DNA from 3 places in the Isoptericola aurantiacus genome. Region 3 is predicted to be linked to each of the others. Evidence: riboswitches for the same ligand, from Rfam matches in the RefSeq annotation. Region 3 holds a riboswitch; each other region holds the start of a gene.
The links. Region 3 has a riboswitch for cyclic di-AMP ahead of ACIQLL_RS02860 (C40 family peptidase). Riboswitches for the same ligand answer to the same signal wherever they lie in the genome.
Positions count from the first base shown of each region.

Region 1: it holds a riboswitch for cyclic di-AMP, as region 3 does, so the genes downstream of both, ACIQLL_RS04245 (M15 family metallopeptidase) here and ACIQLL_RS02860 (C40 family peptidase) in region 3, are expected to answer to the same signal.
Region 2: it holds a riboswitch for cyclic di-AMP, as region 3 does, so the genes downstream of both, ACIQLL_RS12205 (C40 family peptidase) here and ACIQLL_RS02860 (C40 family peptidase) in region 3, are expected to answer to the same signal.

Region 1 is NZ_JBJBAE010000001.1:915,601-925,220, reverse strand. Features, by position in the region: gene ACIQLL_RS04255 (MFS transporter) at 1-1,175, shown strand, start outside; gene ACIQLL_RS04250 (Ig-like domain-containing protein) at 1,567-3,951, shown strand; gene ACIQLL_RS04245 (M15 family metallopeptidase) at 4,049-4,783, opposite strand; cyclic di-AMP (ydaO/yuaA leader) riboswitch at 5,061-5,165, opposite strand; gene ACIQLL_RS04240 (heavy metal translocating P-type ATPase) at 5,374-7,269, shown strand; gene ACIQLL_RS04235 (phosphatase PAP2 family protein) at 7,349-8,029, shown strand; gene ACIQLL_RS04230 (phosphatase PAP2 family protein) at 8,026-8,721, shown strand; gene ACIQLL_RS04225 (nitroreductase family deazaflavin-dependent oxidoreductase) at 8,775-9,254, shown strand; gene ACIQLL_RS04220 (nitroreductase family deazaflavin-dependent oxidoreductase) at 9,330-9,620, shown strand, end outside.
Region 2 is NZ_JBJBAE010000003.1:499,835-509,454, reverse strand. Features, by position in the region: gene ACIQLL_RS12225 (MFS transporter) at 1-994, shown strand, start outside; gene serC (phosphoserine transaminase) at 1,002-2,126, opposite strand; gene ACIQLL_RS12215 (metal-dependent transcriptional regulator) at 2,227-2,925, shown strand; cyclic di-AMP (ydaO/yuaA leader) riboswitch at 3,055-3,243, shown strand; gene ACIQLL_RS12210 (C40 family peptidase) at 3,246-4,049, shown strand; cyclic di-AMP (ydaO/yuaA leader) riboswitch at 4,315-4,478, shown strand; gene ACIQLL_RS12205 (C40 family peptidase) at 4,481-5,320, shown strand; gene ACIQLL_RS12200 (universal stress protein) at 5,538-6,485, shown strand; gene ACIQLL_RS12195 (DUF559 domain-containing protein) at 6,620-7,636, shown strand; gene ACIQLL_RS12190 (ABC transporter permease) at 7,737-8,561, opposite strand; gene ACIQLL_RS12185 (ATP-binding cassette domain-containing protein) at 8,558-9,580, opposite strand.
Region 3 is NZ_JBJBAE010000001.1:634,690-644,309, reverse strand. Features, by position in the region: gene ACIQLL_RS02880 (AlkA N-terminal domain-containing protein) at 1-1,422, opposite strand, end outside; gene ACIQLL_RS02875 (alpha/beta hydrolase) at 1,490-2,464, opposite strand; gene ACIQLL_RS02870 (LppM family (lipo)protein) at 2,489-3,508, opposite strand; gene clpB (ATP-dependent chaperone ClpB) at 3,635-6,244, shown strand; gene ACIQLL_RS02860 (C40 family peptidase) at 6,308-7,453, opposite strand; cyclic di-AMP (ydaO/yuaA leader) riboswitch at 7,456-7,599, opposite strand; gene ACIQLL_RS02855 (septum formation family protein) at 7,920-8,663, opposite strand; gene ACIQLL_RS02850 (exodeoxyribonuclease III) at 8,708-9,505, opposite strand; gene ACIQLL_RS02845 (SDR family NAD(P)-dependent oxidoreductase) at 9,537-9,620, shown strand, end outside.

The sequences.
Region 1 (9,620 bases), 280 kb from region 3:
TCTTCCTCGGCGGCGCCCTCGGCACGCTGGTCGGGTGGCGGCCCGTGTTCGGCATCGTGCTGCTGCTGGCGGTGGCGGTGCTGGCGTTCAGCTTCACCCTGCGGTCCGACGGCGGCAACGCGGACGTGCACATCGACGTCGTCGCCGCCGTCCTCATCGGCGTGGCGGTCATGCTGCTCACGCTCGGGTTCAACAACCTCAACACCTGGGGCCTGTTCTACGCCACGCCGGATGCACCGTTCGACGTCGGCGGCGTCTCGCCGGCGCCGGTGCTCGTGCTGTGCGGCGTCGTCCTCGGCCAGACGTTCTTCTGGTGGACCCGGCGGCGGATGGCGGCCGGCAGGGTGCCGCTGGTCGACCTGAGCGTGCTGGCATCGCCGCGGGAGCGGGCGGCGGTGTACGCGATGTTCATCATCGTCGCCCTGGAGGGCGCCCTGAACTTCACGGTGCCCCTGTACGTCCAGATCGTTCAGGGCCGCACCCCGTTCGACACGGCGCTCGCGATGATGCCGTTCAACCTCACGGTGTTCGTCACCGCGACGCTCGTGGTGCGCTTCTACCGCCGCTACCCGCCGCGGACCATCGGGGTGTTCGGCTTCGTGCTGACCACCGCCGCGCTGCTCTGGCTCTCGTTCGTCGTGACGAACAACTGGGAGACGCTGCCGACGATCCTGGGGCTGTTCGTCTTCGGCGTCGGCCAGGGCGCGCTGGTCACCCTGGTGTTCAACGTGCTGGTGACCTCCGCACCGACGTCGCGCGCCGGCGACGTCGGCTCGATCCGGGGCACGACGCAGAACCTCGCCTCGGCGGTCGGCACGGCGATCGCCGGGGCCCTGCTGGTGACGCTGCTGTCGTTCAACGTGGGCCGCGCCGTCGTCGAGCACGTCGAGATCCCGCCGTCGCTCGTGGCGCAGGTGGACCTGGACGCCGTGAACTTCGTCAGCAACGACGAGCTGCGCGGGGTCCTGGAGGGCACCGACGCCACGCCCGAGCAGGTCGAGGCGGCCGTCCAGGTCAACGAGGAGACGCGGCTCGACACGCTCCGGCTCGGGCTGCTGATCCTGGCCGGGGTGAGCGCGACGGCCATCCTGCCCGCGAGCCGGCTGCCCGGCTACACCCCCGACGAGATCCCCGACCCGGAGACGTCCGGCGGCCCCGACCCCGACGCCCGGTAGGCCGCCTGCCGGGGTCCACCGCGCCGTCGACCCCGGTCACCGCCCGCTCGACCGGGTGAAATCTGCCGCTGCATCACGGTGGGATAACGCTTCCTCTGCCGCGGAATCACGCGGATCCTGAGGCATGCCCGGCTGCCGCCGAGGCGCGGCGGGTTGCCCGGGGCGGGTGAAGGTCTTGACCGACCCTTGAGCGGACAATGCCGTCCGGATAGCCTCGTCTCGCCGTAGCGTTCTGCGGTGGATGATCGGTTATATCCGTCATGTCGGGGGCTGCTTCTTCACGGGCTCTGCCGTGCGCCGTCGCCATCCTCCGCCGGGCCGCTGCACCGCACACAGAGCGTTCCTGCACCGCGAGGGGCGCACCCGCCACGTCTCGGAGAACACGCCCCGTATGACACCCAGATCAGGCCGCGCCCCGCTCGCCGCCCTGCTGTCCACGTCCCTCGTCGCGCTCGGCATGGCCGTCGCGGTCCCCGCGTCCGCCGACACGGTCGACACCAGCGGACCGGAGATCACCGTCAAGGACTCGTCGGTCGGCGCCGACGGCCGCTACCGCACGGCCGGCTTCAAGCTGCACGACGCCTCCAAGGTCGACAAGGTCGAGCTCAACGGTGTGGTCAAGGACCTCACGGACAGCACCTGGTCGGACGTCAACGGCGTCAAGCCCGGCAGGTTCGGCGGCGTCGAGGGCGCGAACACGCTCGTCGCCTACGACGCCCTCGGCAACACCACGACGCTGGAGTTCGTGCTCGACACCACCGGGCCCCAGGTCACGGTGAAGGACTCCTCGGACGGGGCGGACGGCCGCTTCCGCGAGGTGAGCTTCAAGCTGCACGACGCCTCGAAGGTCGCCGGCCTGACGCTCAACGGCGTGGAGAAGGACCTGACGGACAACGTCTGGTCCGACCTGAACTTCGTCAAGCCCGGGGCTTTCGGCGCCGTCGAGGGCACGAACACGCTGGTCGTGAGCGACGCCCTCGGCAACGAGACCACGCTGGAGTTCGTGCTCGACACGACCGGCCCGGAGATCACCGTGAAGCCGGGCTCGCAGGGTGCGGACGGCCGCTTCCGCGAGGTGAGCTTCAAGCTGCACGACGGCTCGAAGGTCGACAAGGTCGAGCTCAACGGTGTGGTCAAGGACCTCACGGACAACGTCTGGTCCGACCTGAACTTCGTCAAGCCCGGGGCTTTCGGCGCCGTCGAGGGCACGAACACGCTGGTCGTGAGCGACGCCCTCGGCAACGAGACCACGCTGGAGTTCGTGCTCGACACGACCGGCCCGGAGATCACCGTGAAGCCGGGCTCGCAGGGTGCGGACGGCCGCTTCCGCGAGGTGAGCTTCAAGCTGCACGACGGCTCGAAGGTCGACAAGGTCGAGCTCAACGGTGTGGTCAAGGACCTCACGGACAACGTCTGGTCGGACGTCAACGGCGTCAAGCCCGGCACGTTCGGCGGCGTCGAGGGCGACAACACGATCGTCGCCTTCGACGTGCTCGGCAACACGACCGCGATGGAGTTCGTGCTCGACACGACCGGTCCCACGGTCACCACCAAGGACGACACCATCGGCGGTGACGGCCACTACCGCTCCGTGAGCTTCAAGCTGCACGACGCCTCGAAGGTCGCCGGCCTGACGCTCAACGGCGTGGAGAAGGACCTGACGGACGACGTCTGGTCCGACCTGAACTTCGTCAAGCCCGGCGTTTTCGGCGCCGTCGAGGGCACGAACACGCTGGTCGTGAGCGACGCCCTCGGGAACACGACGACCGTCGAGTTCGTCCTCGACAACGAGCGCCCGGTCGTGGAGATCACCGCGCCGACCGCCGGGGCGTCGACGTCGGCCGACGAGGCGGGCGACGTCGTCCTCACCGCGACCGACAACACGCTGCTGCGCCGCATCGGCGCCAACCTCTACAAGGACGGCACGTTCTACGGGCCGATCGGGTCGACGTCGGCCGCCACCGCGATCGGCGAGGCGTCGTGGACGGGCAGCTGGGCGCTCCCGACCGACCTGCCCGCCGGCAGCTACACCGTCCGGGTCGGTGCGTTCGACCTCGCCGGCAACTGGGGCGGTGCGAACGTCGACATCGTGATCGAGGAGTCCGAGGGCACCGAGGGTGAGGACGCCGACGGCACGGACACCGGTGACGGGCTCTCGCTGGAGGGGTCGACCGTCTCGTCCACGAGCGTCGACGGCGTCCCGTGGATCCTCTTCGACGTCTACCTGTCCGACCCGCAGAACGAGTCCACCGGCAACACGGCCTACCTCGAGCTGACCGACGGCACGAACACGACGGAGATCGAGCTGGGTGAGCTCGTCGACGGCCGTCTCACCGGCAGCGTCCTGTGGCCCGGTGCCGAGCTGGAGGAGGACGGCACGCCGTCGGCCTTCCCGGACTGGGCCCTGGTGGACGGGACCTGGACGCGGAGCGAGGGCGAGTACGCCTGGACGCTCGGCGACGTCTCCGCGACCCTGCGGGTCAACCCGGAGCTGCAGGTCGAGATCGCCTACCCGACCGACGCCGGGCCCCAGGTCACCGACGGCGTCGAGGAGCTGGAGCCGGTCGAGACCGAGGACGACGCCGTGGCCGAGCAGGCGGTCGCCGTCGACACCGACACCTCGGCCGAGCCGGTCGCGGACACCGCGGACGCCTCCGCCACCGGGTCGGAGCTGGCGACGACGGGTGCCCCGACGGCCTGGCTGGCCCTCGGTGCCGTGCTGCTGATCGCCGCCGGCGGGAGCTTCCTGTTCCTGCGCCGTCGCGTCCGCGCCTGATCGACGCCGGCCGGAGCTGATCCGGCCCCCGCGCCACGAGCGCCCGGACCCTCGTCGGAGGGTCCGGGCGCTCGTGCGTCGAGGCGAGGGCCTCCGGTCAGGACACCCCGCCCATCGCCGTGACGGCGGCGGTGAACTCCCAGTGCCAGGGTTCGTACTTGGACCCGCCGGTGCGGGCCCAGGCCGGGTTGTCCCAGCCGAAGGCCGGGGCGTTGGCGCGGAGCCAGTCGTAGCGGCTCCCGGAGTAGGTCTCCGGGCACAGGTCCACGGCCAGGCCCCAGCCGTGGTTCGACGTGCCGGGAGGGGCCGCCAGGCTGCCCTTGGCCGCCCGGGTCGCCACCTGCTGGCTGTAGCTGCGGTAGCCGTCGGTGACGCACATGTTCTCGCCGAACGTGGCGCGGAAGACCTGGTTGAGCCGGGCGAGGGCGACCGCGGCGTCCGCGCGGACCGACGGTCCGCCGTCCCACAGGGAGCACATCTCGCTCGAGGAGATGTACCCGTTGCTGCCCGCGCCGGTGGCCTGGCCGTCGCAACCGGGCAGCACCGGCGGCTCGGGAGCGGCGTCGACGTCGATCGTGAGCTGCTCCGCCGGCAGGGTGGCGTCCTTCGGCACGACGACGGCGGACGACCGGGGTGCGGTCCGGGCTCCGCTGCGCGAGGCGGCCTGACCGCGATCGGCCATCAGGGCGGCGCGCTGGACGACGCCGTCGTCGGCCGCGACGTCGTGGGGCGCGCGGACGCCGGACACCGCCGGGTCGGGGTCCGCGCGCTGCGCCTCCGGGACGGCGCCGGTGGCACCGGGGGTCGCGGCGAGGCCCGTGGTGGTGGCCATGGTGACCACGAGCCCGATGCCGAGGCTCAGCGGCCAGCTCGTGGGGGCGAGGGAGGACCAGGTCGGCCCGCGGCGTCGGGCTGGGCCGGCGACGTGCCTGCCGCGGCCGTGACGTGCGGACCTCGTGGCGGGCAGGGCCGGCGGGCGAGGGTCGCTCGCCTCGCGCGCGTGCCTCATCGACGTCCCCGGGGCAGGGCGTGCGGTGCGGCCTCGGGCCCGGTGTGCGCGGTACCGCGCCGGTACGTTCGCGTGGGCATGTCGGATCTCCTGGCGCCTGCGGGGTTAGCTGTCGGGTTCGGGTCGGAGACTGACCCGGCCGGCAGGCGGTGCCTGCACGGCTTCACCCCGAGGGCACCTCTGGTGCCCGGAAGTGGGTCCCCCGTCCCTGTCGTCGATGTCGTCGGAGGTCCGGGGCGGTGACAGGGCTCGGCGCCCGCCCGGACGGCTCACGGCACGTGAGATGTCTGGACCCTATCCCCGCGACCTCGAGTTGTCACGATTCGGTCACGGTCGCCCGGCGCGACGTGCCCGCCGACCGTCGCAGAGGGTGTCCCGGGAGCCAGTCGGTGCGGAGGGCGCGAGGATGGAGCATGGTTTACCCGCCGCCGTCGCAGACGCTCGTCGCGACCGGTTCCGCGCGGCGCGGCCGCCGTCTGCTGCGCCGCTACCCGCTGGTCTTCGCGACCCTCGCGGTCGGCGCCGTCGTCCTCGTGCTGTTCGCCGCGGGTCAGCAGGAGGCGATGCAGTGGCTCGGATCCGGCTGGGCGCTCCTCGTGGCAGCACGGGTCGCCACTCGCATGGCCCGCGACCTCCTGGCGGGTCGGTGGGGGGTCGACCTGCTCGCCGTCACGGCGATCGTCGCCACGGTCGTGGTCGGTGAGTACGTCGCGGCGCTCGTCGTCGTCCTCATGCTCACGGGTGGGCAGGCGCTCGAGGACTACGCCGCCCGCCGTGCGCGGCACGAGCTGCGCGCCCTGCTGGAGCGCGCCCCGAACCGCGCGCACCGTCTCGACCGCGACGACCTCGTGACCGACGTCCCGGTGGAGGAGGTGCTGCCCGGGGACCGTCTGCTGGTCCGCCCGGCGGAGGTCGTCCCGGTGGACGGCGAGCTCCTGAGCGCCGAGGTCGACCTCGACGAGTCGTCGTTGACCGGCGAGAGCCTCCCCGTCACGCGCTACGCGGGCGACCCGGTGCTGTCCGGGACGCTGAACACCGAGCACGCCGTCGTGGTCCGGGCGGCCGCGGCCGCCGCGGACAGCCAGTACACCCGCATCGTCGCCATGGTCACCGAGGCGGCCGAGTCCCGGGCGCCCGTGGTGCGGTTGGCCGACCGCTACGCGGTGCCGTTCACCGCGTTCGCCTTCCTGGTGGCGGGTCTGGCCTGGTGGTACCACGGCGACGCCACGGTGGTCGCGGAGGTGCTGGTGGTCGCCACCCCGTGTCCGCTGCTCATCGCGGCGCCCGTGGCGTTCCTCGGGGGGATGAGCAGGGCGGCCCACGCCGGCGTCATCGTCAAGGACGCCGGAACCCTCGAGCGGCTGTCCGCGGTCCGCGCCGCCGCCTTCGACAAGACCGGGACGATCACCACCGGACGCCCCGAGCTTCGCGCCGTGCACCCCCGGGCGCCGTGGGACGCGGACGACGTGCTGCGGCTCGCGGCCTCGGCCGAGCAGTACTCGTCGCACGTGCTGGCGACGTCGGTCCGTGCGGCCGCCGAGGACCGGGGGCTGCGCCTCGGTACCGCCTCGGAGGCCGAGGAGGAGGCGACCCACGGTGTGGTGGCCAAGGTCGGGGGCCACGACGTCGTCGTCGGCAAGCGCGCCCGCGTGGCCCGGGCCGTCGGCGACGTCGAGGAGCAAGCGTTGGGACCGGGGGAGCTGGCCGTGTACGTGGGGATCGACGGCGGCTTCGCGGGGGCGCTGGTGATGAGCGACCTGCCCCGGCCGGACGCCCCGACCACGATGACCGAGCTGGCCTGGCTGGGAGTCTCCGAGCGGCTCATGGTCACGGGTGACGCCCGCTCGACGGCGGAGCACGTCGCCCGGTCCGTGGGGCTCACCCAGGTGCACGCGGAGTGCCTTCCCGAGGACAAGGTCCGGATCGTGCGCACGCTCCCGGTGCGGCCCGTGCTCGCCGTCGGGGACGGGGTGAACGACGCCCCGTTCCTCGCGGCCGCGGACGTCGGGGTGGCGATGGGTGCGCGGGGCTCGACGGCGGCGAGCGAGTCCGCCGACGTCGTCGTGCTCACCGAGGACCTCACCAAGGTCGCCACCGCCGTCCAGGTCGGTCGGCGCACGATGACCGTGGCGCTCCAGAGCATCTGGCTCGGCATCGGGCTGTCGGTGGTGCTGATGCTCGTGGCGGCGACCGGTGCCGTCCCCGCGGTGCTGGGAGCACTGAGCCAGGAGGGGGTCGACCTGCTGGCGATCCTCAACTCGCTCCGCGCCGTGCGACCCGGGCGCCCCGGACCGCGCCGGGGATCCTGAGGCCGCCGAACCGTCTCGTCCGGGACACCTCGGCATCCGTCCGGCTGCGATCAGCCGGACACCGGGCTAGTGTCCGCTGATGCCCAGAACCTCGACCCGCACCCGCGCCCTGATGCGCGCCGGAGCCTTCGGCCTGGCCGGCTTCGTGCCGGTGCTCGTGCTGGCCTGGCTGGTGCGCACGAACGGCGACCTCCAGGACGCCGACCAGGCCGCCGTCGCCGCGGCCACCACGTTCACGCGCGAGCACCCCGGGTTCCAGAGCGCCCTCCTGGTGTGGCAGGAGCTGACGCAGCCTCGCTGGGTGATCCTCGCCGGTGGTGCCGTGTGCCTGTGGACGTGGCGGCGGCACGGTCTCGCGACCCGTTCCCTGTGGGCCTTCGGCACGATGCTCGCCTCGTGGGGCCTGGCCACGCTCACCAAGGAGGTCGTGGGGCGCGTCCGCCCCGTCGTCGACGCCGCCATCACCACCGCGCCCGGCTACAGCTTCCCCTCGGGGCACGCCATGGCCTCGACCAACGCCGCGGTGACGCTGACCCTGCTGGTCTGGCCGCTCCTGGGCCGCCGGGGCCGCGTCGTCGTCCCGGCGGCTGCCGGGGTATTCGCCGTGGTCACCGCGGCGCACCGCGTCTTCCTCGGCGTCCACTACCCGTCCGACATCGTCGCCGGCATGCTGCTCGGCGCGACCGTCGCCGGCGCCTCCTACCTGGGCTACTCCGGGTGGAACGCCACCACCACCATCGACGACCAGGAGGTCCGATGAGCACGTTCGTGCACCGCTACGAGCTCGACACGTCCCGTCCCACCGTCAAGCAGGCCGCCCGGGACGCCGCGATGCGGGTGCTGCTGCCCGCCGTCGCGCTCTGGGCCGCCCTGGTCGGGGTGGGGTTCCTCATCGTCGGGCCGTTGAACGACCTGCCGGCCGGGAACCCGGTCGAGCAGTGGTTCGCGGACCATCGGACCCCCACGATGAACACCGTCAGCGAGTGGGTGGGCAGGCTCGGCATGACCGAGGTCGTCATCGGCGTGACGGTCCTGACCGTCGCGCTGGTGTGGTGGCGCACCCGCCAGTGGTGGTTCGCCGCGGTGCCGGCGCTGGCGGTCTCCGTCCAGTCGCTGGTGTTCATCACGGCGTCGGCGCTGGTCACGCGGGAGCGCCCGGACGTGAAGCACCTCGACGAGGCGCCGCCGACGTCGAGCTTCCCCAGCGGGCACACCGGCGCCTCGACCGCGCTGTGGTTCACCCTCGCCCTGCTGGCCCAGCGCATCACGCACCCGGTGCTGCGCGCCGTCGTCACCGTCGTGTGCGTGCTGATCCCCTTCGCCGTCGCCGTGTCCCGCCTGTACCGGGGGATGCACGGGCCGGCGGACGTGACGTTCGGCCTGGTCAACGGCGCGGTGTGCGTGGTGCTCGCGTGGGGGTACCTGCGGCGTTCGACGCCGGAGCGTCGCTAGCGCCTCCAGGTCGCGGCCGAGCCGCGCTCCGCGACGGTCGCTACGCTCGGCCCATGGCGCGCACCGTCTTCTCGCGGATCCTGCACACCCGGTGGGCCGTCCGCGCACCGATCCGGCTGTACCGCGCGGGCCTGGGGTTCCTCCTCGGGTCGCGCATGCTGCTGCTGCAGCACCGGGGGCGCAGCAGCGGCGAGCCGCGGTTCGTCGTCCTGGAGGTGAGCGAGCGCCCGACGCCGGGCACGATCCGGGTGGTGGCGGGCCTGGGGCCGCGCTCGCAGTGGTACCGCAACGTGCTGGCCGAGCCGCGCGTCCTGGTCTCGACCGGACGACGGCGGGACGTGCGCGCGACGGCGCACCCGCTGCCGCCGGACCAGGGCGCGGAGATGCTCCGCCGGTACGCGAAGGACAACCCGGCGCCGTGGTCGGCGCTGGAGCCGGTCGTCACGGAGTGGGCGGAACCCCTCGCGGCCGAGCAGGGCGAGGAGGACTGGCGGCGCGTGGTGCCCGTCGTCGAGCTCCGGCTGCAGTCCTGACGACCCTTGCCGCGGCGGCGCGGCGGCGGTACCTTACGTTGTAAGGAACGGGCCGTCGTGCGAAGGAGGGGCGTCATGAGACAGCTGCTGGGCGTCGTGGGCGCCGTCGTGGCCGTCGGGGCGGCGCTTCTCGCCGGGCTCGTCGTGACGATGCGGACCCGGTGGGAGCCGGGCCTGCGGTTCGTGCGGCGGGTGAACCGACGGTTCACCAACCCCCGGGCCCTGCGCACCGCCGGCCGGCCCGGGGCCTCCGCCGCGGCGATCCGCCACGTGGGCCGCACCTCCGGCCGCGAGTACGTCACCCCGATCGGGGTGGAGGTCACGAAGGACGGCTTCCTCACGCTCCTGCCGTACGGCTCCGGGGCC
Region 2 (9,620 bases), on a different contig from region 3:
GCTCTCCGGGAACGCCGAGCTGTGGCACGTCTACGCGTTCGCCCTCGGGCTCGGGTTCGCCACGGCGTTCGACAACCCGGTGCGCCAGACCTTCGTCGCCGAGCTCGTCCCGCCGCAGCGCCTGGCCAACGCCGTCGGCCTGAACAGCGCGTCGTTCAACGCCGCACGCCTCGTCGGACCAGGTGTAGCCGGGCTGCTCATCGCCGCCGTCGGGCCGGGGTGGGTGTTCGTCGTCAACGGGGTCACCTTCGCGGCCACGATCGCCGCCGTCGCGGTCATGAGGCCGGCCGCGATGTGGACCAAGGAACGCGCACCCCGCGCCAAGGGACAGATCCGCGAGGGGCTGCGCTACGTGCGGGGCCGGTCGGACATCGTGGTGATCATGGTCGTGATGGCGGTCGTGTCGACCTTCGGCCTGAACTTCCAGCTCACCAGCGCGATGATGGCGCGGGTCGAGTTCGGGCGGGGCGCGCAGGAGTTCGGCCTGCTCGGCTCCGTCCTGGCGATCGGGTCGCTGGCCGGGGCGCTGCTGGCCGCCCGTCGCGAGCGCCCGCGGGTCCGGCTGGTGATCGGGGCCGCGTTCGGGTTCGCCGTGGCCACGGCCGTCAACGCCCTGATGCCCTCCTACCTCGGCTACGTCCTGACCTGCATCCCCGTCGGCCTGGCGGCCCTGACCATGATGACGGCCGCGAACTCCACCATCCAGACCTCCGTCGACCCCGTGATGCGCGGGCGTGTCATGGCGCTCTACATGATGGTCTTCCTCGGCTCGACGCCGATCGGGTCGCCCGTGGTGGGCTGGATCGGGGAGGCGTTCGGTCCGCGCCAGGCGATCCTCGTCGGATCGGTGACGACGTTCGCCGTGGCGTCGGCCGCGACCCTCTGGGCGGTGCGGAGCTGGCGGCTGCGGGTGCGGTACCGGCTGACACGCCGCCCGCACCTGGAGGTCGTCTACCTCGACGCGCCGCGTCCCGAGGTCGCGACCGCCGCCTGACCGCCGCTCAGACCAGCCGCTCGACGACGTGGTCCACGCACGCGGTCAGCGCCGCGACGTCGTCGGGGTCGACGGCGGGGAACATCCCGACCCGCAGCTGGTTGCGGCCCAGCTTGCGGTACGGGAACACGTCGAGGACGCCGGCCGCGCGCAGGTGGGCGACGACGGCGCTCGCGTCGATCCGGTCGTCCAGGTCGACGGTGCCCACCACCGTCGAGCGTTCCGCCGGCACGGTGACGAACGGCGTCGCCCACTCGCGGGCGTCGGCCCAGCCGTAGAGGATCTCGGCCGACGTCGCGCAGCGCCGGGACGACCACTCCAGGCCGCCCTGGCCGTTCAGCCACTCGACCTGCTCGGCCAGCATCACGAGCGTGGCCACCGCGGGCGTGTTCAGCGTCTGGTCCTTGCGCGAGTTCTCCAGCGCCGTCGTCAGCGACAGGAACTCCGGCACCCAGCGTCCGCCGCCCGACGCCTCGACCTCCGCGGCCCGTTCGATCGCGGCCGGGCTGCACAACGCGAGCCACAGCCCGCCGTCGGCCCCGAACACCTTCTGCGGGCCGAAGTAGTAGACGTCGGTGGAGCGCAGGTCCACCGGCAGGGCGCCCGCGCCCGACGTCGCGTCGGTCAGCAGCAGGGCGTCCTCGGCCGGGCGCCGCACCGGCGCCATCGCGCCGGTCGAGGTCTCGTTGTGCGGGGTGGCGTAGACGTCCACGGCGTCCGACGGCGTCAGGTACGCGACGCTGCCGGGTGCTGCGTCGACGACCTCGGGGTCCGCGAGGAACGGGGCGCGGCGCGTCGCCGCGGCAAACTTGGCCCCGAACTCGCCGAAGGTCGCGTGCTGGGCCCGCTCGCGCACGAGAGACGCCGTCGCCACCTCCCAGAACGCCGTCGACCCGCCGTTGCCGAGCACCACCTCGTAGCCGTCCGGCAGGTCGAAGAGGTCCGCCAGACCGGTGCGGACCCGGTGCACGACGTCCTTGACGGGTGCCTGGCGGTGCGAGGTCCCCAGGACGGGCCGGGTCGGGTCGCCCGCCGCGGCCACAGCGTCCACCTGGGCCGTGCGGACCTTCGACGGGCCGGAGCCGAACCGGCCGTCCGAGGGCAGCAGCGACGAGGGGATCTGCAGGGGCATGGTGACTCCGTGTCTCGGGTGCGCCGTCCGTCCCGGGGGCGACGCGGCAGCGTGGGTGTGTGCGAATAGACTAGGCCCGGGCCTCAAGACGGGAGCGGACGTGACGGACCTGATCGACACCACCGAGATGTACCTCAAGACGATCTACGAGCTGGGCGAGGAGGGCATCACGCCTCTGCGCGCACGGATCGCGGAGCGTCTGGGGCACTCCGGGCCGACGGTGTCGCAGACGGTCGCCCGCATGGAGCGCGACGGTCTCGTCGTCGTCACCGGGGACCGGCACCTGGAGCTCACGGACTCCGGCCGGTCCAAGGCCGTGCGGGTCATGCGCAAGCACCGGCTGGCCGAGCGCCTGCTCACCGACGTGATCAAGCTCGACTGGGAGCACGTGCACAACGAGGCGTGCCGCTGGGAGCACGTGATGAGCGACCTCGTGGAGCGTCGCCTGGTGACCCTGCTGGACCACCCTCACCAGGACCCGTACGGCAACCCCATCCCGGGTCTGTCCGAGCTCGGCGAGCAGTTCCAGGACGTCCCGTTCCTCGAGGGCGTGCAGTCCTTGCCGGCGCACCTGCTGGCGCGGCCCGGCGACGACGGGCTCGTGCTGCAGCGCATCGCCGAGCCGGTCCAGGTGGACGACGAGTTCCTCGCCCGGCTGGCGAGCGTCGGTCTGACGCCCGGCGTGCAGATCCAGGCCGAGCGGGCCGGTGACACCTACACGATCCAGGCCGTCGGCGGGAGCGAGGCGCTGGAGCTGCCGGAGGACCTCGCCAAGCACCTGTTCGTCGCAGCCGGCTGACCGGCGCCCGGACGCCCGGAGCGCGGTCGGACCGTCGGCCACGAGGCCGTCGTGATCGGAGCGTGACATCCCCATCCGGTTCGGGTACGGTCGGACACGCTCACCGGATTCGGTTTGGTGAGTACCGGGACGGACGCCGAACCCTGCCACCGTCCCGGTGCCCACGGATGACCGCACGGCAGGGGCGGGGGACCCACTTTCGGGCATCGGAGACGGTGTCCTCGGGGTGAAGCCTGATGGTTCGTAGGGACCGTGAGGCCGGGTGTTTTCTCCCACCCGAACCCGACAGCTGACCTCGTAGGCGACCGGAGAGGTTGAACGTGACTGCTCGCACCTCGCGTGGCAAGCACCGCGCTGCTCGTCGTCCGATGATCGCCGCGCCGTCGGCGGCTGCTGGGCGCCGGGCCGCTGTCGTGGCCACCGCCGGTGGTCTGCTGGTCTCGACGATCGGTGGCGCCACCGCTGCGCAGGCCGCGCCGGTCGACGCCGACGCCGCTCAGAAGCTCAGCACGGTCGACCTGGGTGCGCTGACCGACCAGGCCCGTGAGGCGCTGGAGTCCGCGCCGGTGGTCACGGTCGCGGCCAAGGCCGAGCTGGACGTCGAGAAGGTCACGGCGAAGTCGATCGAGAAGGCGGGCATCAAGGCCGCTCCCGAGCCCGAGCCGGTGCGTGAGGTCGCGCCGTCGCGTTCGGCCGAGCGCACCGCCGTGGAGTCGACCGAGTCCACCTCGACCGAGACGTCCACCACCGAGACCACCAGCACCGAGACGACGTCGGTCCCCGCCTCCGCGGTCGGTTCCTCCGTGATCTCGGTCGCCTCGCGCTACGTCGGCGTCCCGTACGTCTCCGGCGGCACCTCGCCGTCGGGCTTCGACTGCTCCGGGTTCACGCAGTACGTCTACGCCCAGGTCGGGATCTCGCTGCCCCGCAGCTCCTCGGACCAGCGGTACTCCGGAACCGTGATCTCCCGGGCGGACGCGCAGCCGGGTGACCTCATCTGGTCCCCGGGCCACGTCGCGATCTACGCGGGCGGCAACTCCCAGATCGACGCGCCGCGTCCCGGCAAGACGATCCAGTTCCGCAGCATCTGGCAGTCCAGCCCCACGTTCATCCGACTCGGCTGACGGCAGGACGCACAGCTCTCCGAGGGCCCCGAGGCGCGGCATGCGCCTCGGGGCCCTCTGCGTCCTCGGCACGGCACCCCGCGGTCCGTGTACCTCGGGCCGCCCTGCTGGCCGCAGAGGCCCCCTGGAAGCCCTCGACGAGCCCCGATCGACACGCTCCCGACGTCGTCGTGATCGAAACGTGACATGGCGACGACGATCGGATACCGTTCACTCGTTCGGTGGAGCATTTCGCCGAACCCCGTCCGGACGCCGAGTCCTGCCACCGGTCGGGGAGCCGAGACCCATGGCAGGAGCGGGGGACCCACTTTCGGGCATCGGAGACGGTGTCCTCGGGGTGAAGCCTGATGGTTCGTACGGACCGTGAGGCCGGGTGTTTTCTCCCACCCGAACCCGACAGCTGACTTCGTAGGCGGACGGAGAGGAAAGACGTGAACGCACGCACTACGACGCGAGGCCGGCACCGCGCCGCTCGTCGTCCGATGATCGCCGCGCCGTCGGCGGCTGCTGGGCGCCGGGCCGCTGTCGTGGCCACCGCCGGTGGTCTGCTGGTCTCGACGATCGGTGGCGCCACCGCTGCGCAGGCCGCGCCGGTCGACGCCGACGCCGCTCAGAAGCTCAGCACGGTCGACCTGGGTGCGCTGACCGACCAGGCCCGTGAGGCGCTGGAGTCCGCGCCGGTGGTCACGGTCGCGGCCAAGGCCGAGCTGGACGTCGAGAAGGTCACGGCGAAGTCGATCGAGAAGGCGGGCATCAAGGCCGCTCCCGAGCCCGAGCCGGTGGTGCGCGAGGTCGCGCCGTCGCGTTCGGCCGAGCGCACCGCCGTCGAGTCGACCGAGTCCACCTCGACCGAGTCCACCTCGACCGAGACCTCCTCGACCGAGACCACCAGCACCGAGACGAGCACGGCGCCCGCTGCCAGCACGAGCGGCTCGTCCGCCGTGTCGATCGCGGCCCGCTACATCGGCACGCCGTACGTGGTCGGCGGCGCCTCGCCGTCGGGCTTCGACTGCTCGGGCCTCGTCACCTATGTCTACGCCCAGCTCGGCATCTCGCTGCCCCACTCGTCCAGCGCGATCCTCAGCGCGTCGAACACCACGCAGATCTCGAGCTCGTCGGCGCAGCCGGGCGACCTCATCTGGTCCCCGGGTCACATCTCGATCTACATCGGCAACGGCCAGCAGATCGAGGCGACGCGCCCCGGTGGGTGGACCGTCCGCCAGTCCGGCATCTGGCAGTCCAGCCCCACGTACCTGCGCGTCACGGGCTGACCTCCCGCCGTCGCTGCGACCGACGCCCCGGTGCTCCCCACGAGCGCCGGGGCGTCGTCGCGTCCCGGTGTCGACGACGTGCCCGCGGGCGGGGGTGAGCGTGCGGCGCGCCCTCGGCGACTCCCGGCGGCTTTGCTGCACCTTGCGGCCGTCTTTCGCTACGCTTGAACCATGATGGCATCGGACGCCGAGGTCCGGTCATGACGGGAGGCGCGACATGACACGTCCAGAGGTCGTACTGGTCGGGGTCGACGGATCGGCGGCAAGCCTGCATGCCCTGGACTGGGCCGCGGCGTACGCCGGCAGGGTCGGCTGGTCGCTGCACGCCGTGTGCAGCTATTCGCTGCCGTCCTTCACGGCGGCCTCGCTCGACGGCGGGTACGCGGCCCTGGACGACACCGCCATCGCCGAGGGTGCCAAGGCCGTGCTGGCCGAGGTGCAGACACGGATCGCGCCGACGGGTGTGCCGATCGAGACGAGCGTCGCCACGGGGGACGCGGCGGGTGTCCTGGTCGAGCTGTCGGCGGAGCACTGCCTGGCCGTGGTCGGCACCCGCGGTCGCGGCGGGTTCACCGAGCGGCTTCTCGGCACCGTGTCGTCGGCGCTGCCGGCGCACGCCCACTGCCCGACGGTCGTCGTGCCGTACCGCGAGCCGGCCGGCGACGACGATCCGGAACGGCGGGACGGTGACACGGTCCATGAGGTGCGCCGGATCGTGGTCGGGGTGGACGGGTCGCCGACGGCGGAGGTCGCGCTGCGGCACGCCGTCGAGCAGGCCTCGGCCTGGGGCGCCGAGCTGGTGGCCGTCGCCGGGGTGCCGCTGGGGTCCGGCGCGGGCGTCCTGGCCTGGCTGCCCTCGCAGATCGACCACGAGCAGGTGCTCGCGGACGTGAAGGCCGGGCTCGACGTGATCGTCGACCGGGTCGGCGCCGAGCACCCGGAGCTGACGATCAAGCGGCACGTGCTCGACGGTTCGGGTGCCGAGCTGCTCACCGAGTTCTCGGCGGCATCGGACCTGGTGGTCGTGGGCTCGCGGGGCCGTGGGGGCTTCCGCGGTCTGCTGCTGGGCTCGACGAGCCAGGCGGTGCTGCACCACTCCAAGTGCCCGGTGCTGGTCGTGACCCGCAAGTGCGACGAGGAGCTGCAGGCGGAGTCGGCCGCCTGACCCCCTCCGTTGTGGGTATGAAATCGACGGCCTCGGAGCGATCCGGGCCGTCGATTTCATACCCACAGGGCTCTCGTGGGGGAGCCTGTGGAAATCGCCTGCAGGCAGGAGCGCGGTGGTGCCACGGTCGGGGTGTGCTGCACAGGACATCGGACAACCTGCTACACCCCAGCGAGACGCCGAGCCTGGGCCGGCCGTTCCGCGTCGCCGATGCGTTGGCCCGTGGCCTCCCGCCGCGGGTGCTGCGTCGGGCGGAGCTGGACCGGCCGTTCCACGGACTCCGGTCGCCCTCAGGCTTCGGAGGCGATCTGGCCGCCCGGTGCCGTGCGCTGAACGTCGCGATGGACGACGGCGTGGTGTTCAGCCACGTGACAGCGCTGCGGCTGCACGGGATCGACGTCCCGTGGACGCTGCGGGAGGCCGCGGCCGACGACGCGCCGCTCCACGTCGCCACACGGGTGGAGGGCGACCGTCTGCAGCGTCGCGACGTCGTGTCTCACCGCACCCGCCAGGATTTCCTGGAGGTCACCACGGTCGACGGCCTGCCCGTGACGACACCCGCGCAGACGTTCGTCCACGTGGCCGCCGACCTCAGGCTGCCCGACGACGTCGTGATCCTCGGCGACGCCATGATGCGGTACGGCGACGTGCTGACGAGCACCGCTGAGCTGGCCGACCTGGCACGCCGCACTCGCAAGGTCAAGGGAATCGCGCAGGTCCGGGAGCAGATCGAGCGGATGTGCCCCGGCACCGACTCGGTCATGGAGACCCGTACCCGGCTGCGGCTGACCGACGCCGGCCTTCCGTGGCCCCTGGTCAACGCCGTCGTCCGGCTCGACGACGGCACCTACGTCAAGCGCTGCGACCTGCTCTACCCGGAGGCGCGGGTCGTCATCGAGTACGACGGGGATCAGCACCGCACCGACAGACGGCAGTGGCGGGACGACGTCCGGCGTCGCCGATGGCTCGAGGAGCTGGAGTACGACGTGGTGGTCGTGGTCGCGGACGACTTCACGCGCGAGGCGTCGATGAGTCAGGAGCGCGACGCCGTCTCCCACGTCCGTGCTCTGCTCCGCGACCCGCGGCGTCCAGGTCCCGGAACGCCCGGGACGATCGTCGTGCCGTTCGACCCGAGGCCCGTCCGGTACTGAGGGGTTCGCCGACCGTCCCACCCCGTTGTGGGTATGAAAATGACGGCCCCGGACCGATCCGGGGCCGTCATTTTCATACCCACAACGGGGTGGGACGGGGTCAGTGGCGGGTGCGGTACAGATGCATGGTGATCGGGGCGAAGATCGCCGTCATCACGACGGCCGAGACCAGCACGGTCACCACGTCGCCGCCGTCCGCCGCCCCGCCCATGAGCCCGCGGACCGCGGTGACCAGGTGGGACACGGGGTTGATGTCCACGAACGCCTGCAGACCGGACGGCATCGTGGACGGGTCCACGAAGATGTTCGAGGCGAACGTCAGCGGCATCAGCACCATCATCGACACCCCCATCACGGCGTTCGGCGTGCGCAGCAGGAGCCCGAGGATGGTGAAGATCCAGCTCAGCGCGAAGGCGAACACGAGGAGCAGGGCCACCCCCGCGACCACGCCGACGAACCCGCCCGCCGGACGGAACCCGATGATGAGACCGAGCCCGATGCACATGATCGACGCGATCGTGTACCGGACGGTGTCCCCGAGCAGTGCCCCGACGATGGGCGCCGGGCGCCAGATCGGCAGCGAGCGGAACCGGTCGAACACGCCCTTGGTGATGTCGGTGTTGAGGGTGTAGCCGGTGTACACGGTCACGATGATGATCGTCTGGACCAGGATGCCGGGCAGCAGGAACTGGATGTAGGCGTTCGTCGATCCCGCGAGCGCCCCGCCGAACAGGTAGGTGAACATCAGGGTGAAGATCACGGGGGAGACCAGGACGTCGAAGAGCTGCTCGGGCACGTGCTTGATCTTGAGCAGCGCCCGCCACGCGAACGTCAGCGAGCAGGAGACGGCGGACGGCCGCGTCGGCCGGGTCTCGAGCGCGACGGCGTCGCGGAGCGTGGTGGTGCTGATGTCGACGGCGCTCATCGGGCCACCTCCTGCTCGATGCCGGCATCCTCGGGTGCGTCGTCCGGCAGGGGCTCGCCGGTCAGGGTCAGGAACACCTCGTCGAGGCTCGGCTGCCCCAGCGAGAACTCGGGGACCGCGATCCCTGCCGCGTCGAGCGCGGGCAGGAGCCCGGCCACCAGGTGGGCCCCGTCGTCGGGCACGCGGGCACTGAGCGCGTACGGGTCGGTGGGCAGCGTCGGTTCGGTCCCGAGGACGTCCTGCACGACGGCGGCCGCCTCGCCCCGCCGGGTGGCGTCCGCGAGGCGCAGGTCGACGGCGCCCTGCCCGACGGACCGCTTCAGCTCGCTGGAGGTGCCCTCCGCGATGAGTTGACCGTGGTCGATGACCCCGATCCGGTCGGCGAGCTGGTCGGCCTCCTCGAGGTACTGCGTGGTCAGGAGCACGGTGGCGCCGTCGTCGACGAGCACCCGCACGATGTCCCACACCTGGTTGCGCGAGCGCGGGTCGAGGCCGGTGGTGGGCTCGTCGAGGAACAGCACCCGCGGGGAGAGCACGAGCGAGGCCGCGAGGTCGATGCGGCGCCGCATCCCGCCGGAGTACGTCTTGACCTGGCGGGCACCCGCGTCGGTCAGGCTGAACGCCTCGAGGAGGTCGGCGACGCGTCGCCTGGCCGCGGGGCCGCGGAAGCCGTACAGCCGGGCCAGCATGAGCAGGTTCTCGGTGCCGGTCAGGTCCTCGTCGACGGACGCGTACTGGCCCGTGAGCCCGACGGCGCCGCGGACGGCGTCGGCGTCGCGCACGACGTCGTGCCCCAGCACGCGGGCGGTGCCGCCGTCGGGCCGCAGCAGCGTGGCGAGCATCCGCACGACCGTCGTCTTGCCGGCGCCGTTCGGCCCCAGCAGGCCGAACACGCTGCCGGTGGGGATCGTCAGGTCGACGCCGTCGACGGCCTTGGTGGTCTTCTTGCCGGACGTGAAGTGCTTGACGAGGCCGGACGCCTCGACGGCGTCGCCTGCTCGGTCGTCGGGTGTGCTCATCGGGGGATCTCCTCGGTCGACTCGTCCACGGTAGAACCTA
Region 3 (9,620 bases):
GATGCCGCGGAAGGCCGTCAGGGCGGCGCTCAGTGCCTCCGCGTCCTGGGCCACGTCGACCAGGAGGTCGCCGTCGGCCAGGGCTCGTGCGACCGCGCCGAGCGCGGCCCGCTGCCGGGACGGCAGCCGCACCGTGGGTGCGGCGTCGGCGGTCCGGTCCGCCGTGGGGAAGAGCCGGCTCAGGCCGACGATGCCGCCGGTGTACGGCTCACCGGCGCTCGCTGTCAGGCGGGACAGGTGGGTGCGTGCCGCGGCGACGGCGATCTGCTGGCCGACGATCGCCCGCGTCACGAGCTCGTGGGGGTCCACGGTGCCGGGCATGCGCAGCCCGGGGGTGGCCCTGACGAGAGGGCCGAGCACAGGGTCGGTGCCGAGCGTCTCGTCGACGGCGACGGGGTCCGCGTCGAGGTCCAGCAGCCGCCGCACGCGCGCGACGGCGGTGGCGACGTCCTGCAGCGCGGCGAGCTCCAGGTGCAGGGCCACCCGACCGGGCCCGACGCCGGCACCGGCGCGCAGCTCGACGGCGCCGGGGCCGTGGGGCAGGCGGAGGGTGCGCGCATATCGCACGACGTCGGGGTCCCGCAGGTTCGCGGTCTCCACCCCCTCGACGGCGCGGGCCGCGAGGAACGCCACGGTGCCGCGCGCGTCGAACGGTTCGCGCACCGGCAGCGTGACGTCGAGGCGCACGGGCCCCTCCGGCGTCGGGCCGGCACCGTCACCGTGCGGCACCCCCGACGGCCGGACCGTGGAGCCGCCGGCGACCCGGTGAGCACCGTCGCGGGAGCCGCCCTGACGCCGGGACCGCAGCTCCGTCGGGGTGGTGGCGAAGACGGCGCGCACGGTGTCGTTGAGCTGGCGGATGCTGCCGAACCCGGCGGCGAACGCGACGTCGGCCACCGACAGGTCGGTCCCGGTCAGCAGGGTGCGGGCCGTCTGGGCCCGGTGCGCGCGGGCCAGGGCCAGGGGACCGGCACCGAGCTCGTCGCGGAGCAGCCGGTGCAGGTGACGCGGGCTGTACCCGAGACGACGGGCGAGCCCGTCGACGCCCTCGCGGTCCACGACGCCGTCGGTGACGAGGCGCATCGCGCGGCCGGTGACGTCACCGCGCAGGTCCCACGCGGGGGTCCCGGGCGTGGCCTCCGGCAGGCAGCGCTTGCACGCCCGGTACCCGGCGTCGTGGGCGGCGGCACCGGTCAGGAAGAACGTGACGTTCTCGGGCTTCGGGGTGCGGGCGGGGCAGGACGGGCGGCAGTAGATGCCGGTGCTGCGCACGGCCGTGACGAACTGGCCGTCGAACCGGGTGTCCCGGGCGGCGATGGCGCGGTAGCGCTCGGTGAACGCGGCGTCGGCCGGGCCGGGTCGCACGGGCGCCGGGCGCCGCGCGCGCCGGGGCTCCGTGGCGATCGGGGCGGTCGTGGTCATGCCACCCATCCTGGACCGTGCGGCGAGCGGCGCCTAGCGGGAATCGGACACGGCGGTGCGGGCGGCGTCAGACGCTCGCACCCAGCCAGTCCGTCACGGCCCGCAGGTACTCGGCGCGCGCGGCGGCGGGGGACAGCGCCAGGTCGTGCACGCCCCCGCGGATCGTGACGAAGCTGACGTCGTCACCGAGCCGCGGAGCCAGCGCGCGGATGTCCGCCACGTCGAGCACGCTGTCCGTGGCCAGGTGCTCGTCGCGGCTGGACCGGTCCGAGGCGAGCACCAGCACCGGTACCTCGAGGTCCAACCCGCGGGCCAGCCGACGTTGCGACCGCAGGACCGAGCGCAGCCACGCGGCGTGGACCGCGAACGGCGTGTGCCACTTCCACGCGGGGTCGAACTGCCACTCCCCGCCGTGGTCGGCGTGCAGGGCCGCCGCGTAGTCGGGGCCGAGGTGGCTCACGACGGCGCGAGGGGCCACGGGCGCGACGGCCTCCACCAGCGCGGTCGCCGCCCAGCGCGTGAGGCGGGGCTCGTTGAGCCGGAACCACGGGCTGTTGAGGACCAGGGCGTCGGCCCGCCCCGGGCGGCCCGCGGCCCACAGGGGAGCGACGAGGCCGCCCGTGGAGTGGCCCAGGACGACGAGGCGCTCGTGGCCCGCGGCACGGATCGTCGCGGCCGCCACGTCGAGGTCCTGGGCGTAGACGGAGATGTCGGGCACCTGGTTCGGGTCACGGTCCGCGGCGACGTGGGCGTCCCACGAGCGTCCGTGCCCACGCAGGTCGACGGCGTAGGAGGCGTACCCGGCGTCGGCCAGCGTGTGCGCCACGTGCGGGTGGAAGAAGTAGTCCACAAACCCGTGGACGGCCAGGACCGCGACCCGTGCGGGTTCACCGCCCGGAGCGACGGACGGCGCGAGGCGCACCAGGGTGGCCTCCGCGCCGTCGGGCAGGTCGAGGGTGCGGGCCTCGAAGCCCGGGCCGAGGAGGTCGTCGTGCCAGGGGGTGCTCGGCGCGGCGTCGGTGCCGGCGTCCTGCTGCGTCATGGTGGGAGGCTACCGACCCGGACGTCAGCGCGGTTCGTGCGGGGTGCTGTTCGGGTCGGCGGGCGGCCGGTACGGGTCGGCAGGTCCTTGCTGGGGCGGGATCACCGGCGGTGCGGGCGACTGCGGCTGGCCGTAGTCCGCCCGGGGTGCGCCCGGTCCGAACACGTCCTGCGGGTCCGACGACGGCGGGCGCGGGTCGCGGTTGTTGCGCACCACGAGCGCGACGATGCCGCCGAGGATCGCCAGGCCGAGGACCAGGCCGACCATCCACCAGGGAAAACCTGACTCGTCGGACACCTCGGCCGTGTCGGTGGCCGAGGTGTCGTCGCCGTCCGCGCTCCCGCCGGTCGCCTCGTCCTGGCCGGGTGCGGCCTCGTCGGTGTCCTCGGACCCTCCCGCGGAGGCGCCGGCCACGGCCGATCCCCGGGCGAGGATCTCGGTGCTCTCACCGAACTGCGGGTGCCAGGACACCGTGGTGCCGTCGACCTCGCCGTTGGTCTCGCCGACCTCACCGGGGAAGGTCACGGCGATGCGGATGTCGAAGCCCTCCATCATGTCGGCGGGCATGTCGCCCAGCTCCTCGGCGTCCTCCGCCGCCCCGGACATGTCCATGACGCCCTGGACGACGTACTCGTCCCCCTCGCGCGTGATCGAGAGCTCGTCGGTGCCGGTGCTCATCGACTCGATCGGCTGGTCGGCGTAGGTGATCCTCGTGCCGGTGTACTCGCCGTCGGAGTACGGCTCCTCGCTCGATCCCTCGGGCAGCTCGTCGGTGAGCGAGTCGTCACCCTGGTTCGCCGAGTCCCACAGGTCCTGCGGGTCCATGCCGACGGAGTCGGCGAAGTCGTTCGAGATCGCCATGACGATCGACCCGGAGACCGTGTCCTCCTCGGACAGCGTGAACTCCATGTCGATCTTCATGCAGCCCGCCAGCGCGAGCACGACGAGGGCCGCGAGCGCGGCAGCGACGGCGCGTGGCCGGCGGTGCCGCCGGTCGGCCGGCTGCTGCGGGGCCCGCGGCTGGAGGTCCGTGATGGTGGTCACCCCACCAGCATCACCCACCGCGCGGATCCTGGCACCCCGCAGGCTGGCAGCCCGAAGTTGAGTGGAATAGACTCAACTTTGCCGAGGTTGGCACGGTCAGACCCCACAGACGGACCCGGAGGATCCATGGACACCAAGTTCACGACCATGTCGCAGCAGGCCATCGGCGACGCCGTGCAGTCGGCGTCGGCGGCCGGTAACCCCCAGCTCGAACCCGTCCACCTCCTGGCCGCGCTGCTGCAGCAGACCGGGGGCGTCGCCGTCGGGCTGCTCGAGGCCGTGGGTGCCGACCCCCAGCAGGTCGGGCAGAAGACGCGGGCCGCGCTCGTGGCGCTGCCCGCGGCCAGCGGTGGCGGCGTCGCCCAGCCGACGCCGTCCCGCGCCATGCAGACCGTGCTGACCGCCGCGGGCCAGGAGGCCGAAGCCCTCGGCGACGAGTACGTCTCCACCGAGCACCTGCTCATCGCGATCGCCGCCGGGCAGTCCGCCGCCGCGCAGGCCCTGACCGCCGCGGGCGCCACCGCCGACGCGCTCCGCTCCGCGCTGCCCGCCGTCCGCGGGAACGGCCGGGTCGCCAGCCCGAACCCCGAGGGCACCTACAAGGCGCTGGAGCAGTACGGCAGCGACCTCACCCAGCGGGCCCGCGACGGTCGCCTGGACCCCGTGATCGGCCGCGACGCCGAGATCCGGCGCGTCGTGCAGGTGCTGTCCCGGCGCACCAAGAACAACCCCGTGCTCATCGGCGAGCCCGGCGTCGGCAAGACCGCCGTCGTCGAAGGTCTCGCCCAGCGCATCGTCGCCGGGGACGTGCCCACCTCCCTGCAGGGCAAGCGGCTCGTCGCCCTCGACCTGGCCGGCATGGTCGCCGGCGCCAAGTACCGCGGCGAGTTCGAGGAGCGCCTCAAGGCCGTCCTGGAGGAGATCACCGCCTCCGACGGCGAGGTCATCACCTTCATCGACGAGCTGCACACCGTCGTCGGGGCCGGAGCGGGCAGCGAGGGCGCCATGGACGCCGGCAACATGCTCAAGCCCATGCTCGCCCGCGGCGAGCTGCGCATGGTGGGCGCCACGACGCTCGACGAGTTCCGCGAGAACATCGAGAAGGACCCGGCCCTCGAGCGCCGCTTCCAGCAGGTGTTCGTCGGCGAGCCGTCCGTGGAGGACACCGTCGCGATCCTGCGCGGGCTCAAGGAGCGGTACGAGGCGCACCACAAGGTGACCATCGCCGACTCCGCGCTCGTGGCGGCCGCGGCGCTGTCCGACCGGTACATCACCGGCCGCCAGCTCCCCGACAAGGCCATCGACCTCGTCGACGAGGCCGCCTCGCGGCTGCGCATGGAGATGGACTCCTCACCCGTCGAGATCGACGAGCTGCAGCGTGCCGTGACACGCCTCGAGATGGAGGAGGTCGTGCTCAAGGACGCCGAGGGTTCGGCGGACGCCGCCGCGCGCGAGCGGCTCGAGAAGCTGCGCGCCGACCTCGCCGACCGCCGCGAGGAGCTCGCCGCGCTCACGGCCCGCTGGGAGGCCGAGAAGGCCGGCCACAACCGCGTCGGTGAACTGCGCGCCCGCATCGACGAGCTGCGCACCGAGGCCGACCGCCTGCAGCGCGAGGGCGACCTCGAGGCCGCCGCCCGGCTCCTGTACGGGGAGATCCCGTCGGTCGAGCGCGAGCTCGTCGAGGCCGAGCAGGCCGAGGCCTCCGAGGCTGCCGCCGAGGAGACCGCCCAGGAGGCACCGATGATCGCCGACAAGGTCGGGGCGGACGAGGTGGCCGAGGTCGTCTCGGCCTGGACCGGCATCCCCGCCGGCCGGATGCTGCAGGGCGAGACCGAGAAGCTGCTCGGCATGGAGGACATGCTCGGGCACCGCCTCATCGGCCAGCAGGCCGCCGTGCGCTCCGTGTCCGACGCGGTGCGGCGCTCGCGGGCCGGCGTCGCCGACCCCGACCGGCCCACCGGGTCGTTCCTGTTCCTCGGACCGACCGGCGTCGGCAAGACCGAGCTCGCCAAGTCGCTCGCGGAGTTCCTCTTCGACGACGAGCGGGCCATGGTGCGCATCGACATGTCCGAGTACTCCGAGAAGCACTCGGTGGCGCGGCTGGTCGGTGCTCCTCCGGGGTACGTGGGCTACGAGGAGGGCGGCCAGCTCACCGAGGCGGTCCGCCGTCGGCCCTACACCGTGGTGCTGCTCGACGAGGTCGAGAAGGCCCACCCCGAGGTCTTCGACATCCTGCTGCAGGTGCTCGACGACGGCCGGCTCACCGACGGCCAGGGCCGCACCGTGGACTTCCGCAACACCATCCTGGTGCTGACCTCGAACCTGGGTTCGCAGTTCCTGGTGGACCCGACGCTGGACGAGGCGGCCCGGCGCGAGAGCGTGATGACGGCGGTGCGTGCCGCCTTCAAGCCGGAGTTCCTCAACCGGCTCGACGACGTCGTGCTGTTCGACGCGCTGAGCGTCGCCGAGCTGGGACGCATCGTCGACCTGCAGGTCGAGGCGCTCGCACGGCGGCTCGCCGACCGACGGATCACGCTCGACGTCACCGACGCCGCACGCGAGTGGTTGGCGCTCGAGGGATTCGACCCCGCCTACGGGGCGCGGCCGCTGCGGCGGCTCGTGCAGCGCGAGATCGGCGACCGGCTCGCCCGGAAGCTGCTGGCGGGGGAGGTGCCCGACGGCGGCACGGTCGTCGTCGACCGCGCCGACGGCGGCGAGGGGCTCGAGCTCTCCTGAACGAGAGCGACCCGCCCGTACCGGACAGGTACGGGCGGGCCGCTCGTGGTGGTGCGGGACGGATCAGACGCGGATGAACGTCGGGCTGTCCTGCCACATGCTGCGCTTGACGACGCCGACGCCGGGGCGAGCCGCCTCGATGACCCGACCGTTGCCGGCGTAGATGGCCACGTGGCCGGGCGTGTAGACGATGTCGCCCTTCTTGGCGTGGCTGCGGGCGACGCGGTGCCCGACCGACCGCTGCGCGGAGGACGAGCGCGGCAGTGTCTTGCCGATCGCCTTCTTGTACACATAGGACGTGAAGCCCGAGCAGTCGAACCCGCTGCTGGGCGAGGTGCCGCCGTAGGTGTAGCGGTAGCCCACGTAGCGGTTGGCGACGCGAACGACCTTCTGCCCGCGGGTGATCTTCTTCTTGGCCTTCACCCAGCGGGCCTTGGCGACCTTGTGCAGACCCTGTCCGCCTGCCGGCAGGACGGCGACGCGGACCTTGTTCCTCCCGACGCGGTAGTGGTTCCACCCGGGGCGGAACGTGGCCTTGCCGTGGTGGAGCTTCCTCGTCGCGACGTGCTTGCCCTTGACGGAGATCGCGACCCGGCCGCGCACGGGGTCACCCCACCGGGCGGCCTTGACGGTGAACTTGGGGCGGGTCGCGCTCTTGCCCTTGGTCCCGGACTTGCGGGACTGCTTAATGGCGACGTTCGGCGCTGCCTTGGCCTTGAGCTGGACGAAGCGCACCTTGGTCACGTCGCCGAGCCCGGTGACGGCTGCCGGGGCGACCTTGACGACGACCTTGTTCCGGCCGAGCTTGTAGTTCCTCAGCAGCGGCCGGAAGCTGGTCGTCCCGTCGGCGCCGAGCTTCTTGGCGGCGACCTTGCTGCCGTGGATGTAGAGGGCCGCTCTGCCCTTCACCGCAGCGCCGTCCGAGCGGACGGTGACGGTGAACTTCGGCTTGGTGCTGCCCTTGCCCTGGCGGGCACTGTTGCGGGTCCGATCGAGGCGGACCGTCGGCGTCTGCTCGGCGGCGACCGTGCCCGTCGTGGTCGTGGTGGCTGTGTCGGTCGTCGCCGAGGCGGCGCCGGCACCGGCGACGAGGGTGCCGCCGGCGAGCGCGCCGGTGAGGGTCATCGCGACGACCGCTCGGCGCACGAAGGGTGCTTTCGCGACGACTGCCGCGCCGGGGCGCGCAGGATCGATCGAGGTGGAGTGCATCGGGTACCTCTCGAGCCTGCGAGATGAGCTGTCGGATGAGGCCGAGAAGTAGTGGCCCGCCGCCAGGTGGCGGCTTAACCCCGAGGACGACGATGGTGTCGCCCGAAAGTGGTTCTCCCGCTGCTGCCGTGGTGCTGATCAGGACGCCGGTCCGCCGGCAGCACTCGGCTGCGGACCGGCCGCCACCGAGAGTCTCCCGGCGACGGAGCGACGTTAACGGCGCCCCGACGGCTGATCACAATCAGATAACGGCGAGTCCCGGACCTCCTGGTGAAGGAGGTGTGGAGGATCTCGTCGGCGAGACGATGTCCGACTGCACGGTGATATCCGGTGAAACACGGATATCAGGCCCGGAAACGCTGTCCGATGTGTCCCGGAAAGTGCGATGGGAGCGTGCGCACCGAGGCGCCCGAGCGGGACGTCCGTGCAGGTCGCGCGGCTTCCTTCACAACCGGGGTGACCGGGCTCACTCCAGCAGCGAACCCGTGGCCGGCGCTGTGGTGGTCGCCACGCAGAGCCCGGTCCGGTCGCCGGCCTCCCAGGACGCCTCGCTGGGGGCCCAGACGACCAGCGCCACGCCGTCGCCCGCCCCCGCGGCCCGGGGTCCCAGGAGGTCCGGCGTGCAGATCCGTGCCGCGCGCGCGGCCACGACGTCGTCGCCGGGCCAGACCTCGTCCGGGGCGGAGTCCGTGCGTCCCACGACCTGCGCCGAGTGCTCGGAGGTGCACGGGACCACCTGCACCACCCCCACCTCGGCGTCGGGCGGCACCTCGGCGACGCACGAACCCAGCACGAGCTGGACCGCGTTGGCGGTGGTCGGTTCGGTGACGTCCGCGGCCAGCGGGACCCAGGCGTCGTCGTGCGCCCGCGTCGTCACGGACGAGACGCCTGCGGCGACGGCCACCACCAGCACGATCGCGCCCAGCGTCCCCGCCACCCACCGTCGCGCGCGACGTCGCGCCTCGGCGCGTTCGGCCGGGGTCGGCCCGCCCGGCGCTCCCCAGCGGGCCCCGTAGACCGCCGGGTCGTCCACGGGAGCGGCGACGCCGTCGCCCGCCGGCCGGACGTCCGCCGTCGGCCGTGCGCCGTGCGCTCCGGCGGCGGAGGACGGACGCTGCGTACCGTCGACGCCGTCCCGGGCGTGCGGGTCCGCACCCGGACCGGGCGTGGCGAACGACAGGTCCTCGGGATCCTCGGGACGGTCGGTCATGGGGGTCAACCTCTCGGCGCCGGACGGCAGGGTCGTGACAGGGTTCAGGCGAGGTCGAGCACGACCGGCACGTGGTCGCTCGCTCCCTTGCCCTTGCGCTCCTCGCGGTCGACGGCGGCGCCGGTGACCCGGTCCGCCAGGGCGGGTGAGGCGTACGCGAAGTCGATCCGCAGCCCCTTGTCCCGCGGGAACGCGAGTTGCTGGTAGTCCCAGTAGGTGTACGTGCCGGGTGCCGGGAGGTGCTCGCGCGTCACCTCGACGAACCCCGCCTGCTCGAACGCGGCGAACGCCTCCCGCTCGGGCGTCGAGACGTGCGTCCTGCCCTCGAACGCCGTCACGTCCCAGACGTCGGAGTCGCGGGGGATGACGTTCCAGTCCCCGAGGAGCGCGATCTGGGCACCGGGCTCCGCCCGCAGCCGCGCGGCGGCGTCGGCACGCAGCGCCTCGAGCCAGGCCAGCTTGTAGGCGTAGTGCGGGTCGTCCAGCGCCCGGCCGTGCGGCACGTACAGCGACCACACGCGCACCCCGCCGCAGACGGCGCCCAGCGCGCGGGCCTCGACGCGCGGCTCCTGGTCCGGCGTGCCGAACGCCGGCTGGCCCGCGAACTGCGTCTCGACGTCGTCGATCCCGGCGCGCGAGACGATCGCCACGCCGTTCCACTGGTGGTAGCCGGACGCGGCCACCTCGTACCCGGCGGCCTCGAACGCCGCCACCGGGAACTGGTCCTGACGGCACTTGGTCTCCTGGATCGCCAGCACGTCGGTCCCGGAGCGTTCCAGGAAGGCGAGCACCCGGTCGAGCCGGCTCCGGATCGAGTTCACGTTCCACGTGGCGATGCGCACGCGAAGCACCCTAGGGCCATAGAGTGCCGTCATGGGAACCGCGCTCGTCACCGGCGCCACCGCCGGCCTCGGACTGGAGTTCGTCTGGCAGCTCGCGACCGCCCGCCACGACCTC